One region of the Streptomyces sp. NPDC005799 genome, then DNA from elsewhere that is predicted to be linked to it. Evidence: riboswitches for the same ligand, from Rfam matches in the RefSeq annotation. Region 1 holds a riboswitch; each other region holds the start of a gene.
What was found. A riboswitch is a leader RNA that binds a small molecule or an ion and turns the genes downstream of it on or off. The one in region 1 is predicted to bind cyclic di-AMP.

Region 1 (4,198 bases):
AACCTGGCCCGCGAGGACGTCCAGGAGTACCTCTGGCAGCAGCTCGACACGCTCCTGTCCAGCGCCCCTGTCGACTACGTCAAGTGGGACTTCAACCGCTGCTTCACCGACGCCGGCTGGCCCGGCGACCCCTACCCGCAGCGCCTGTGGGTCGACCACGTCCGCGCGCTGTACGCGCTGCTGGACCGGCTGCGGGCGGCCCACCCGGACGTCGTCTTCGAGTCCTGCTCGGGCGGTGGCGGCCGGATCGACCTCGGCATCATGAGCCGTACCGACCAGGTGTGGACCTCCGACAACACCGACCCGCTCGACCGGCTCGCCATCCAGCACGGCTTCAGCCAGATCCACCCCGCGCGCGTGATGGCCGCCTGGGTCACCGACAGCCCCAACACCCAGCTCAACGACCGGGCCAGCTCCCTGCGCTTCCGGTTCGTCAGCGCCATGGCGGGTGTGCTGGGAGTCGGCGGAGACCTCACCCAGTGGACCGAGGAGGAGCTCGCCGAAGCCGGTGACTGGGTGAGCCTCTACAAGGAGATCCGGCCCCTGGTGCAGCACGGCGACCTCCACCGCCTGCGGCCCCCGACGGGCGGGCTCAGCGCCGTGCAGTACGTGCGCGGGGACGAGTCGGTCGTCCTGGCCTGGCTCCAGGCACAGAGTTACGGCGAGCCCGTACCGGCACTGCGGCTGAGCGGACTCGACCCGACAGCCTCCTACGAATGCCCTGAAACGGGCGAAATTCACCGTGGGGCCGTACTGCTGCATCACGGGCTGGACACCGGGCTGCGCGGCGACCTCGATGCGAAAGTCATCCGGCTCCGTCGTATCTGAGCCTTCTGTCCGAATTGGTGTCTTCATTCCAACTCGCTCTGGAATGGGGAATGCTGGAGCACCGTCACGTGAGGAGCGTCATATCCGTGACGGTGCGTGGCCCGTCATGTTCACGTAATTCATAAGGGTTTCAAGGGGCTTTGGACAAAGGGATGGAACTGTAATTCACGGAGGGTGACCGTGAATTCCCGCAGTCGATCAACAGAAACGCATGCACAGGGAACCGCGGCTTGTCCCTTTGCGTCCTGGTCGCTTACGTTCGCCACCCATCCGGACGGACGCCCAATCCTGCCGCCGCCCGGAGCCCGCACAACTCACCCGTGAACGGCAGGAGCGGGGGACCCACAGGTACGACGCCTGTTCCGGTCTCCGGAACGGCTAGGGGTAAAGCCGCGCCGAAAAGCGCGGCCGGGCATCTCCAGCCCGCACCCGACAGCTCACCTCGCAGGCGACGGAGAGGAATTCGCCATGCCCGCGAAGGGTAAGCACCGCCGCCCGAAGCCCAAGCGCTTCACTCGCTCCATCGCCGTCGCCGGAACCGGCGGCGCCGCTCTCGCCCTCCCCCTCATAGGGGCCACCGGAGCCCACGCGGCCACCGCTCAGTCGGCTTCCCAGTCGGTTTCCGAAAAGTCCGTCCAGTCGCTTCCGGCCGCCGAGAAGAAGGCGACCGAGAAGAAGGCGAACGCCAACAACACGGGTGTGCGCACGTATTCGGTCCGGGCCGGTGACTACCTCGCGAAGATCGCCGACGAGCAGCGCGTCCGGGGCGGCTGGCACAAGCTGTACGCGGACAACCGCCAGGCCGTCGGCGACGACCCGTCGCTGATCCACCCGGGCCTCAAGCTCACCCTGGGCGGCAAGGCGACGACCGGCGCCACCAAGTCCTCCACTCCCGCTGCTTCTTCCCCCTCCTCGTCGAGCGCTTCCTCCTCGTCAAAGGCGTCGAAGTCGACGAAGGCCATCCAGACCGCCGAGTCGACCAGCACCGGCTTCACCCTCCCGGTGTCCGGCGGCACCATCGGCACCGGCTACCACGTCGCCGGCAGCATGTGGTCCAGCGGCTACCACACCGGCGTCGACTTCGTCGTCCCGACCGGAACCCCGGTCAAGGCCGTGGGCGCGGGCACCGTCGTCACCGCCGGATGGGGCGGCGCGTACGGCAACCAGGTCGTCATCAAGCTCGCCGACGGCCACTACGCGCAGTACGGGCACCTCTCCCAGATCTCCGTCTCGGTCGGCCAGAGCGTGAGCGCGGGCCAGCAGCTGGGTCTCTCCGGTGCGACCGGCAACGTGACCGGCCCGCACCTGCACTTCGAGATCCGCACCACGCCGGACTACGGCTCCGACGTGGACCCGGTCGCCTACCTCCGTTCCAAGGGCGTCGCCGTCGGCTGACCCCCCGCCGACCGCGCGCCCGACATGCTGCCGAAGGCCGGACCCCGATCCCCGGGTCCGGCCTTCGGTGTTGCAGAGATTTCGCCGTCCGGCGATCGACTCCTCAACGTCGGTGATCCGAGAGTTATTCCTGCCTTGGCCAACCCTTTGGACGTGGCTTATCTCACCGACCGTCAACCCTTTCTTACGGTCGCGTAGGTCACATTCGAAGGTGAATCATGGCCGCCGTGGCAGACGATTCGAAAAGTGACAGCAGAGACAGCAGGGCAGTGATCGGGTCGTACGTCGCGGTGGGGGACAGCTTCACCGAGGGCGTCGGCGATCCCGGCCCCGACGGAGCCATGGTCGGCTGGGCGGACCGGTTCGCCGTGCTCCTCGCGGACCGGCGGCCCGAGGGCGACTTCGCCTACGCCAACCTCGCCGTGCGCGGCAAACTGCTCGACCAGATCGTGGCGGACCAGGTCCCACAGGCCGAGGAACTCGCCCCGGACCTGGTCTCCTTCTGCGCCGGCGGCAACGACATCATCCGGCCCGGCACCGACCCGGACGAGGTCGCCGAGCGCTTCGAGCGCGCGGTCGCCCGGCTCACCGGCGCCGCCGGCACCGTCATGGTGACGACCGGCTTCGACACCCGTGGCGTGCCCGTGCTCAAGCATCTGCGCGGCAAGATCGCCACCTACAACGGACATGTCCGGGCCATCGCCGACCGGTACGGCTGTCCCGTGCTCGACCTGTGGTCCCTCAAGACCGTGCAGGACCGCAGGGCCTGGGACGACGACCGGCTGCACCTCTCGCCCGAGGGTCACACGCGCGTGGCGCTGCGCGCGGGTCAGGTCCTCGGCCTGGACGTCCCGGCCGACCCGGACCAGCCCTGGCCGCCGCTGCCGCCGCGCGGCACCCTCGAGGTGCGGCGGGACGACGTGCACTGGGCGCGCGAGTACCTGGTGCCGTGGATCGGGCGCCGGCTGCGCGGGGAGTCCTCGGGCGACCATGTGACGGCCAAGGGCGCGCTGTCGCCGGACGACATCAAGATGCGGATCGCCCCGGTGGCCTGAGAGCGACGCGTGCGGGAGCTCACCGCTCCGGCGCGGTCAACGCCTCCCGCTCCAGGCCCAGTTCACGGGCCAGCGCCTCGTCCACCCATTCCTGGGCGCGGGCCCGTGACACCGCGCCCGGGTAGGACGTCAGCTGTACGGCGAGCCCGTCCAGCAGCGCCGTCAGCCGCAGGGCCGTGCCCAACGGGTCGGGGCAGCGGAACTCGCCCGCGGCCACGCCCTCGGCGATGACCTCGGCCAGCGCCGCCTTCCACCGCCGGTCGAGGTCACGGGTGACCTCCTGCAGCACGGGTTCGCGCAGGGCGGCCGCCCAGCCCTCGATCCACAGCCGCCAGCCCTTGGCCTGCCCGGTCGGCGCGTACCAGCGCACGGCCGAGCGCAGCCGCCGCAGCGCCGTGGTGCGCCGGCCGAGCAGCTTGCGCAGATGCGCCAGGTCGTCCTCGGCCGCGTGGGTGAACGCGGCGGCCACCAGCTTCTCCTTGGTCGAGAAGTGATACAGCACCAGCGCGTTGCTCACGCCGAGCGCCGAGGCCACGTCGGCGATCCTGACCGCCGCCACGCCCCGCGCCTCGATCTGCTCGATGGCCGCCCGCAGCAACTCCTCACGCCGCTCCGCCACGCTCAACCGCACTCTCGCCACGCGGTCACCCTATTCCGTCGCCGCTGATGGCGCGGGGTCGGGCCGCTGTCCGACCAGTTCAACCGGGTACAGCTCGGTCCGCGCGACCGCCGCGTCGCGCTCGTCGGCCAGGGCGGCGCGCCGCTCGTCCGCCATGAAGGCGTCGAAACCGGCCGGCGAGTCGAACTCGATCAGCTGGATCTCGTCCGGACGCCCCTCGGCGCCGTCGGCGCGGGCCCGCTGCAGCACCCGCCCGCCGTGCTCGCCCAGCAGCGCCAGCACCTTGTCCTCGTAACCGCCC
Region 2 (4,198 bases), on a different contig from region 1:
AGCGGCTACACGACGCCGCACGCGCCGGCCCGTGCGAGCGGGACGGAGCTGGCCTGGCTCGCGGGTGACGACCCGCTGCCGTTCCTCACGATGCTCGCGCGCTTCGTGCGGCCGGGCGCGAAGCACCTGTATCAGCTGTGGCGGACCAACCGCCGCGGCGGTACCACCAGTTCGGGGGGCTAGCCGACCGTCAGCCGTCCGAGCCGAACCACACGAAGTGGCGAATTCAGCGTCCTGGGGAGGGACTTCGTGATTCAACCGGTTGCGATCATCGGCGCCGGGCCGTTCGGCCTGTCCACCGCCGCCCATCTGCGCGCACGCGGCATCCCGGTCCGCGTCTTCGGCGAGCCCATGGTCAGCTGGCGCGACCACATGCCCGCCGGGATGCTCCTGAAGTCGACGCCCGTGGCCTCCAGCCTCGACGCGCCGCAGCAGGGGCACACCCTCGCCGACTACTGCGACGCCGCCGGCATCAAGCGGCTGGTGACGGACGAGGACATCATCCCGGTCGAGACCTTCATCGCCTACGGCGAGTGGTTCCAGCAGAAGCTGGTGCCCGAGCTGGAGCGGGTGCGGGTGGTCTCGGTCGACCGGGGGAGCGGCGGCGGCTTCGAACTGAAGCTGGACTCCGGCGAGTTGTTCACCGCCCGCGCGGTCGTCGTGGCGACCGGCCTGCACGGCCTCGCCCACCTGCCCGCGGAACTGGCCGCGGCGCCCGACGGCCCCACCCCTACGGGCCCGGTCTCCCACAGCTCACAGCACCACGACCTCACGCGTTACGCCGGCAAGGACCTGATCGTGGTCGGCGCCGGCCAGTCCGCGCTGGAGACGGCGGTGCTGGCGGCGGAGGCGGGCGCGCAGGTGAGGGTGGTCTCCCGGGGCCGCGGCAAGGTCGCCTTCGGGGCACCGCCCTGGGACCAGCCCAGGCTGCGCCCCGAGTCGCCCTTCGGCCGTGCCTGGTCGCTGTGGGCACTGAGCTACTACCCGCACCCGTACCGCCGTCTCCCGGCCGGGACGCGCCACTACCTCGTCCGCCGGGTCCTCGGCCCGCTCGGCGCGTGGTGGCTGCGCGACCGCTTCGAGGGCAAGGTGCAGGTCATCGAGGTCGACAGGATCGTGGCGACCGACGCGGACGGTGGCAGCCCGACGCTCACCGTGCGTACCTTCGGCGGTCAGACCGAGAAGCTGGCGGCGGACCACGTCATCGCGGCGACCGGGTACCGCGTAAACATCGCGGCGATGGACTTCCTCGGGCCCGAGCTGCGCACCCGTGTCGCCGTCAGCCGTGGCACGCCCCGGCTGGGCGCCGGGTACGTGTCCTCGGTCCCCGGCCTGTACTTCACCGGCCTGCCGGCCGCGGCCTCCTACGGACCGGTGATGCGGTTCGTCTGCGGCACGGAGTTCGCCTCCCCGAGGCTGGCGAGGCACCTGGCGGCGGCACACGGCTGAACCGCCACCGCCGACCGGCGAGGAGCGCGTCCGCCCGGCGCGAGGCGCTCCTCGCGAGCTCCCCGACACCCGCCGGTGACAAGGGAGTTGAGCGACACCTGCCGGCGATACGGGAGTTGGCGGAGGGGCGGGGAGAACGGGCCGGTCGACCGGTTCGCGATGAGTCGGTGGGGCGTGCGGTCCGTATTCTCTGATCATGGCCGCACCCACCGCATATGCACTCATCGCCACCGACCTGGACGGCACACTGCTCCGAGGTGACGACACCCTCTCCGACCGGTCTCTCGCCGCCCTCGCGCGCGTGGCCGGCGCCGGTGTCCGGCACCTCGTGGTGACCGGCCGGCCGGCCCCCAGAGTGCGGCCGCTCCTCGACGACCTGGGCGGTCGGGGGCTCGCGGTGTGCGGACAGGGCGCGCAGGTGTACGACCACCGCGCGGACCGCCTGCTGTGGTCCGTCACGCTGGACCGGGAGCTGGCCGAGACGGCCCTCGGCAAGATCGAGGCCGAGGTGGGCCAGGTGTACGCGGCCGTCGACCAGGACGGCGTCGACGGCCTCACGCTCATCGAACCCGGGTACCTCATGCCGCACCCCACCCTGCCCGCCGTACGCGTCGGCCGGCGCGACGACCTGTGGTGCGAGCCCATCAGCAAGGTGCTGCTGCGCCATCCCGACCTGTCCGACGACGAGTTGGCGGCGACGGCGCGTTCGGTGGTGGGCTCGCTGGCCACCGTCACCATGTCGGGGCCCGGGACCGTCGAACTCCAGCCATGCGGCATCACCAAGGCCACCGGCCTCGCGCTGGCCGCCGAACACCTGGGGCTCGGCCCGCGGCAGACCATCGCCTTCGGCGACATGCCCAACGACATCCCGATGTTCGACTGGGCCGCCCACGGCGTCGCGATGGCCAACGCCCACCCCGAACTCAAGGCGGTGGCCGACGAGATCACCCTGTCGAACGAGGACGACGGCATCGCCGTCGTCCTCGAGAGACTGTTCTGACTGACCGGTCGGCTCAGTAGGCGCCGTACACGTTGTCGATCGAACCGTAGCGCGCTGCCGCGTAGTTGCAGGCGGCGGTGATGTTGGCGACCGGGTCGTAGGGGTCCCACGAGGTGCCGGACACGTGGTAGGCGGCGAAGGTCGGATCGATGACCTGCAGCAGACCCTTGGACGGGGTGCCGGCGAGCGCGTTGGAGTCCCAGTTGTTGATCGCGTACGGGTTGCCCGAGGACTCGCGGATCACGTTGCGGTAGATGCCGTTGTAGGTGCCGGGGATCCCGTGCTGCGCCATGACCTGGAGGGAGGCCCGGATCCAGCCGTCGAGATTGTTGGCGTAGCCCAGCGAGGTGGCGGTGGCCACGGTGGGCGTGGCGGCGGAGGCGCTGGTCGCGCCCACGATCGGCAGGGCGAGTACGGCGGCACCCGTGCCGATGACGGCGAGCTTGCGGACGATGCGGGAGCTTCTGGTACGGCGGTGCTGAGCGGCAGCGGACATGACGAGGTTCCTCTCCGTCGCCTGCGAGGTGAGCTGTCGGGTTCGGGCGGGAGATGCCCGGCCGCACCGCCGTACGGCGACACGACTTCACCCCGAGCCGGACCGGATGTCCTGGGACGTCCGAATCGGCGAACTACCTGGTTCCCCCGCTCCTGCCGTGCGTTCTCGGTTGGTGGAACGGGCGGCGGCAGGATTAGGCGTCCGCCCGACAGGCCGGGAACGTATGCGAGAGCACATGTCCGGAACAAGTCCCGAATTCACACATCACCCCTGTTGACCTTGGTCTGAGGCATATGGGGCGCTGGATCCTTTGCGGCCGCCAAGCCTCAACTCGGGCGCGACAGAAGGCGGATCGGGAGAAATGCACCGGAATGCGGAGCACGCTCAGGCGTGAGCCAAGTCACTGGTTTAGACAAGAGAGGCAAAACGGGCAATGAACTCAACTCGTAGTGAAACAGCCGTCCGTGGGGCAGGCCGTGGCGATCGCCCGTTCCGCCATTGGTGAGCGTGTCGGCGGACGGGGGTATCGGGATGGCCTGACTGCCGAGGAATGCGTGGTCGTCACCGGGGAAAGGTTGACTGCCGGGCTCGGCGTCGGCTTCTGTTCGGGACACGCGCCGCCGCTCCTCTTCACGTCGGGCGCGCAAGTCGGTAAAAATCGGTTCATATCAGTTGATCAAAAACATACCGGTCGTGATCCGATACCGCCCGGCCTGGACGGGTGGGCGGCAGCGGTGATCGAAAGGTGACCGGATACGCTGACTTGAGTGATGGCAGCGACGTATCGACAAACCGCGTAACCGCCAGTAGACACCAGCAGACAGGAGACCCCTCGTGACCGTCGTCGGGCCGTTCGGGCTGAGCGTGCGGGACCAGGCTCTGGAAGCCGATGTCCAGGCCGGATTGGCGGCCGTCGAGGAGGGACTGCTCGAAGCCACCAAGAGTGAGGTCCCCTTCATCACGGAGGCCGCCCAGCACCTGGTGCGGGCGGGTGGAAAGCGCTTCAGGCCGCTGCTCGTGATGCTCGCCGCCCAGTTCGGCGACCCGTACGCGCCCGGAGTCGTGCCGTCCGCCGTGGTCGTGGAGCTGACCCACCTCGCCACGCTGTACCACGACGACGTCATGGACGAGGCGGCGGTGCGCCGCGGGGTCGACAGCGCGAACACCCGCTGGGGCAACTCGGTGGCGGTGCTGACCGGCGACTTCCTCTTCGCGCGTGCCTCGCACATCCTGGCCGACCTCGGTCCGGAGGC
Region 3 (4,198 bases), on a different contig from region 1:
ACCGCGATGTCGGCGATCTACGACACGATCCAGTACGTCGGCTGCGACGTGGAGACGGTCTGCCTGGGCCAGGCCGGTTCGTCCGCCGCCGTGCTGCTGGCGGCCGGCACCCCGGGCAAGCGCGCCGCGCTGCCGGGCGCCCGGGTGGTGCTCCACCAGCCGGCGCTCTACGAACCGGTGCAGGGTCAGGCCAGCGATCTGGCCATCCAGGCCGCGGAGTTGACCCGGACGCGGGCCCGGCTGGAGGAGATGCTGGTGCGGCACACCGGGCGCAGCCCGGAGCAGGTGAGCGCGGACATCGAGCGGGACAAGATCCTCGACGCCCCGGGCGCCCTGGCGTACGGACTGGTGGACCGGATCATCCCCAGCCGCAAGGACACCCTCGCGCCGCCCAGCGGGCGGTGAGCGGCCGGTGCTGCCACCCGAACTCCCTCCGCTGCCCGCGCTCACCCGCGCGGAGGGCGAGCTGATCGACCGTTATCTCGACGTCGTCGACCTGCTGGGCCGGATCAACCCGGCGCACCACGGGGACACCTACCGCGGACTGCGTGCCGCCCAGGCGCTGGTGGCCAAGGCGGCCGAACTGCGCGACGCGCTCGCCCTGATGCACCAGCGCGGCGAGACGGAGCTGCACGCCGAGACGCTGGGGCGGGCGCTTCGGGTGCTGGACGGGGAGCGGCGCACGGCCCGCGTCACCGTGCCGCCGGACTCCGCCAGTTGACGTGCCCCCAGGAGTGCGGACGCCCCGGCCGGGTCGCGGGGCGTCCGCACCGGGGTTGAAACGGACCAAAAGGCGTACCCCCCTTTGGAGTAGACGCGGATCCTTTTTCGCGACCGTTCCAGTTGCGCAACGCGCGTAGCCTCAGGGCGGAATGGGACATTCCATGCCTGGTCCGAGCCTCCTCGGGGTCGTCTACCCCGCCTCGAACACAGGGGTGTCCACCCGAACGGGTGAGTGGTGAGTAACAACACAAACCCCCGATTCCATTGGGATTTTCGGACATCCGTGAGTCAAGATCCCTGTCTGACGACAAGCCCCCGCCACAGCGGCGGGGCGGTCCGGGCGGACGCCGAGTCCTGCCGCCGCCCGGATGACCGGTCGACAGGAAGTGGATCGGCAGGAGTGGAGGACCCAGGCACGACGGGTCGCCGGGACGGTCACGCCATGACCGAGCCCGAGCAGCCCTTGGGGTGAAGCCGCGTCAGCGGCCGGGCAACTTCGCCAGCCCGAATCCGACAGGTCATCCTTCACAGGCGGCTGACGAAGGGTTGCGCATGACTGCGCTCAATCGTGTCCCGTCGCTGATGGTCCGGGCCGGTACGGCCTCGGCTCTCACCCTGGCCGCCGTGGGCGGCTCCGTCGTGATCCCGGGCGTCGCATCCGACGCCGCGGCCGCGACGCCGGCGACGAAGGCGCTTCAGGTAGCGGCGTCCAAAAAGGGTTCCCCGTACAAGTGGGGCGCCACCGGACCTCGCCGCTTCGACTGCTCGGGCCTCACGCTGTACTCGTACAAGGCTGCGGGCAAGAAGCTGCCCCGTACGGCGGCCCAGCAGTACAACAAGACCCACCACATCTCCGCGAAGAGCCGCAAGGCCGGAGACCTCGTGTTCTTCCACTCGGGGTCGAACGTCTACCACGTGGGCATCTACGCCGGGAAGGGGAAGATCTGGCACGCCCCCAAGACCGGGGACGTGGTGAGGCTGCAGAAGATCTGGACCAAGAGCGTCTGGTACGGCCGGGTCAGCTGACTCTCCCGTGGGGCGGCGGCGGACCTGACCCGACGCCGCCCCACGGGCCTGACGGGGGCCGGAGTGGTTACCCGTACCCGATGGACCACCACCATCCGTCCGCGCGCAACGAGACCCCGCTGGAGCGCGCCGACCGCAACTTCGTCGAGCTGCTGCAGGAGCTGCGCGTCACCCAGACCGGCGTGCAGATCCTCTTCGCCTTCCTGCTCAGCCTGGCCTTCACCCAGCGCTTCACCTCCCTCGACGCCTTCCAGCGCGCCACGTACGTCACCACGCTGCTGCTGGCGGTCCTCGCCGCCGCGCTGTTCACCGCCCCGGCAGCGCTGCACCGCTCGCTCTTCCAGAAGGGCGCGAAGCCGCTGATCGTGCAGGTCTCCTCACGACTGGCGACCGTCGGCATGAGGGTGCTCGTTCTCGCGTTCACCGGATCGGTCCTGCTGGTGGTGGACGTGACCACGGACCTGACCGGCGGGCTGGCGGCGGGAGCGGCGACCCTGCTGGTGTGCGTGGGGCTGTGGGGGCTGCTGCCGCGTCTGGTGCGTCGGGCCGCGCGCTCGCAGACCGGCTCGCGGCCCCTGGCGGCGGGGACCGAGGACGCGGAGGACCGGGAGATGGCGCACCGCTCGTAGAGGGAGCCGGGGCTGTAAGGACCGGCCGTGGAGACGCCGCCGGGGGGTTCTACGGCTCCTGCTGCCCCGCCGTGACGGGCTGCGCCGGTACGGTCCACGGGAGCTCGATGGAGACCGTCTTGCCGCCCTCCCTGGTGGGCCGGACCAGCAGTCTGCCGCCGCACTCGGCGGCCAGCCAGCGGATGATCACCATGCCGCGGCCGTTGTCCTGCTGCACGGCGGCCGGCAGCCGCTTGGGGAAGCGCGGATGGCTGTCCGTGACCCCGATCCACAGGTGTTCGTCACGGTCGAGGCGGATGTCCACCGTGAAGGTGGGGGACTGACCGAAGGTGTGCTGTACGGCGTTGGTGGCGAGTTCGGAGACGATCAGGCGGATGGTGTCGGCGATCTCCGTTTCGGCGGCCAGCCCCCACTCCGCCAGGGTCGTGACGACATAGCCGCGGGCCGCGGAGACCGAGGCCGGCTCGCTCGGCAGAGTGACGGATGCTTCCAGATGGTCTGCCATGACGACGTCGTCCCTTTCCCACGGGACCGGAGTCCGACACGGAGCGGATGGTTCGAGTACGGTCCCGGACTGGTGCTTCTTCGCCAGACTGCCATTACCGCGCCGGTCACGGTGCCGATCCACCAAGATATGCATATATCTGTCGCTCAAAGCGGTGAACTCTGCGACGAGAGACCGTATTTGGGTGGCCCGGAAGGAGTAAGGAGTAGCGCATGCTGCACGGTCCCGCGGTGCGCCGTCGGAAGCTGGGCACCGAACTGCGATCGTTGCGCACGAGCGCGGGGCTCACCAGCGGTGAGGCGGCCCGGCTGGTGGGCTGGCACCAGTCGAAGGTGAGCCGTATCGAGACCGGCTCCAGCGGGGTGAAACCGGCCGATGTGCGGTTACTCCTGGACGCCTACGGTGTCGCCGACTCCCAACTTCGGGAGTTGCTGCTGGTCTTGGCGGGGTCCGACGAGGGCGCGGGCCGGCATCACTGGTGGCACGCCTACCGGGGGGTGCTCCCGCCGACCTACCGCGACTTCATCAGTCTGGAGTCCCAGGCGAGCGCGATGCGCACCCTGGAGACCTCGGTCGTGCCGGGGCTGTTGCAGACGCCCGAGTACGCGCGGGCGGTGACCCGGGCCGCCGTCGGCGGTCTGGACGACGAACGGCTGGACGCGCTGGTGGAGGTGCGGCTGGCCCGGCAGGACGTGCTCAGGTCGGATCCGCCACTGGAGCTGAGCGCGATCCTCGACGAGGCGGTGCTGCACCGGGAGATCGGCGGCCCGGACGTCATGGCCCGCCAGCGGCAGCGGCTGATGGAGGCGGCGCGGCTGCCCCAAGTGCGGCTCCAGGTACTGCCGTTCACGGCCGGGGCCCATGTGGGCATCACCGGGCCTTTCGTAATCTTCTCATTTTCGAGCACTTCTGATCTGGATGTGGTTGTTCTCGACCACTTGACGAGTAGCCTCTACCTCGAACGGAAAGAAGACCTCCAGGCCTATACGGAGGCCTTCAACACCCTTCGGATCCACGCCCTTTCGCCCGAGGACTCGTTGGATTACCTCGCCGGTCTGGATGACGGCGCGTAAGGAGGCACCCATGACCGCACTGCCTCGGACCCTTCCCACCAGCACCGACCTGCACGGCGTGCGATGGCTGCGCAGCAGCTACAGCACGGGAGCGAACAACTGCGTCGAGACGGCACTGCCGCGCTCCGGCCCGGCGGCCGGCCTGCTCGCGGTGCGCGACTCCAAGGACCCGGCCGGACCCGCGCTGCTCTTCTCCCCCGAGAGCTGGGCGGAGTTCACCGCCGCGTTCCGGCCGTAATCAC

Region 2: linked by a shared signal. The riboswitch ahead of ABZ453_RS22815 (transglycosylase SLT domain-containing protein) and the one ahead of ABZ453_RS24970 (LysM peptidoglycan-binding domain-containing M23 family metallopeptidase) in region 1 are both predicted to bind cyclic di-AMP.
Region 3: linked by a shared signal. The riboswitch ahead of ABZ453_RS04640 (C40 family peptidase) and the one ahead of ABZ453_RS24970 (LysM peptidoglycan-binding domain-containing M23 family metallopeptidase) in region 1 are both predicted to bind cyclic di-AMP.

The regions. Positions count from the first base shown of each region.
Region 1 covers NZ_JBEXXQ010000026.1:30,975-35,172, forward strand. The annotation lists gene ABZ453_RS24965 (alpha-galactosidase) at 1-828, shown strand, start outside; cyclic di-AMP (ydaO/yuaA leader) riboswitch at 1,134-1,292, shown strand; gene ABZ453_RS24970 (LysM peptidoglycan-binding domain-containing M23 family metallopeptidase) at 1,297-2,223, shown strand; gene ABZ453_RS24975 (SGNH/GDSL hydrolase family protein) at 2,493-3,278, shown strand; gene ABZ453_RS24980 (TetR family transcriptional regulator C-terminal domain-containing protein) at 3,298-3,918, opposite strand; gene ABZ453_RS24985 (DUF1330 domain-containing protein) at 3,928-4,198, opposite strand, start outside.
Region 2 covers NZ_JBEXXQ010000022.1:142,087-146,284, reverse strand. The annotation lists gene ABZ453_RS22830 (ATP-grasp domain-containing protein) at 1-183, shown strand, start outside; gene ABZ453_RS22825 (FAD-dependent oxidoreductase) at 250-1,449, shown strand; gene ABZ453_RS22820 (HAD family hydrolase) at 1,646-2,449, shown strand; gene ABZ453_RS22815 (transglycosylase SLT domain-containing protein) at 2,463-2,945, opposite strand; cyclic di-AMP (ydaO/yuaA leader) riboswitch at 2,951-3,139, opposite strand; gene ABZ453_RS22810 (hypothetical protein) at 3,422-3,694, shown strand; gene ABZ453_RS22805 (polyprenyl synthetase family protein) at 3,780-4,198, shown strand, end outside.
Region 3 covers NZ_JBEXXQ010000003.1:215,317-219,514, forward strand. The annotation lists gene ABZ453_RS04630 (ATP-dependent Clp protease proteolytic subunit) at 1-405, shown strand, start outside; gene ABZ453_RS04635 (hypothetical protein) at 413-721, shown strand; cyclic di-AMP (ydaO/yuaA leader) riboswitch at 1,059-1,272, shown strand; gene ABZ453_RS04640 (C40 family peptidase) at 1,276-1,749, shown strand; gene ABZ453_RS04645 (DUF6328 family protein) at 1,830-2,378, shown strand; gene ABZ453_RS04650 (ATP-binding protein) at 2,428-2,883, opposite strand; gene ABZ453_RS04655 (helix-turn-helix transcriptional regulator) at 3,096-3,956, shown strand; gene ABZ453_RS04660 (DUF397 domain-containing protein) at 3,967-4,194, shown strand.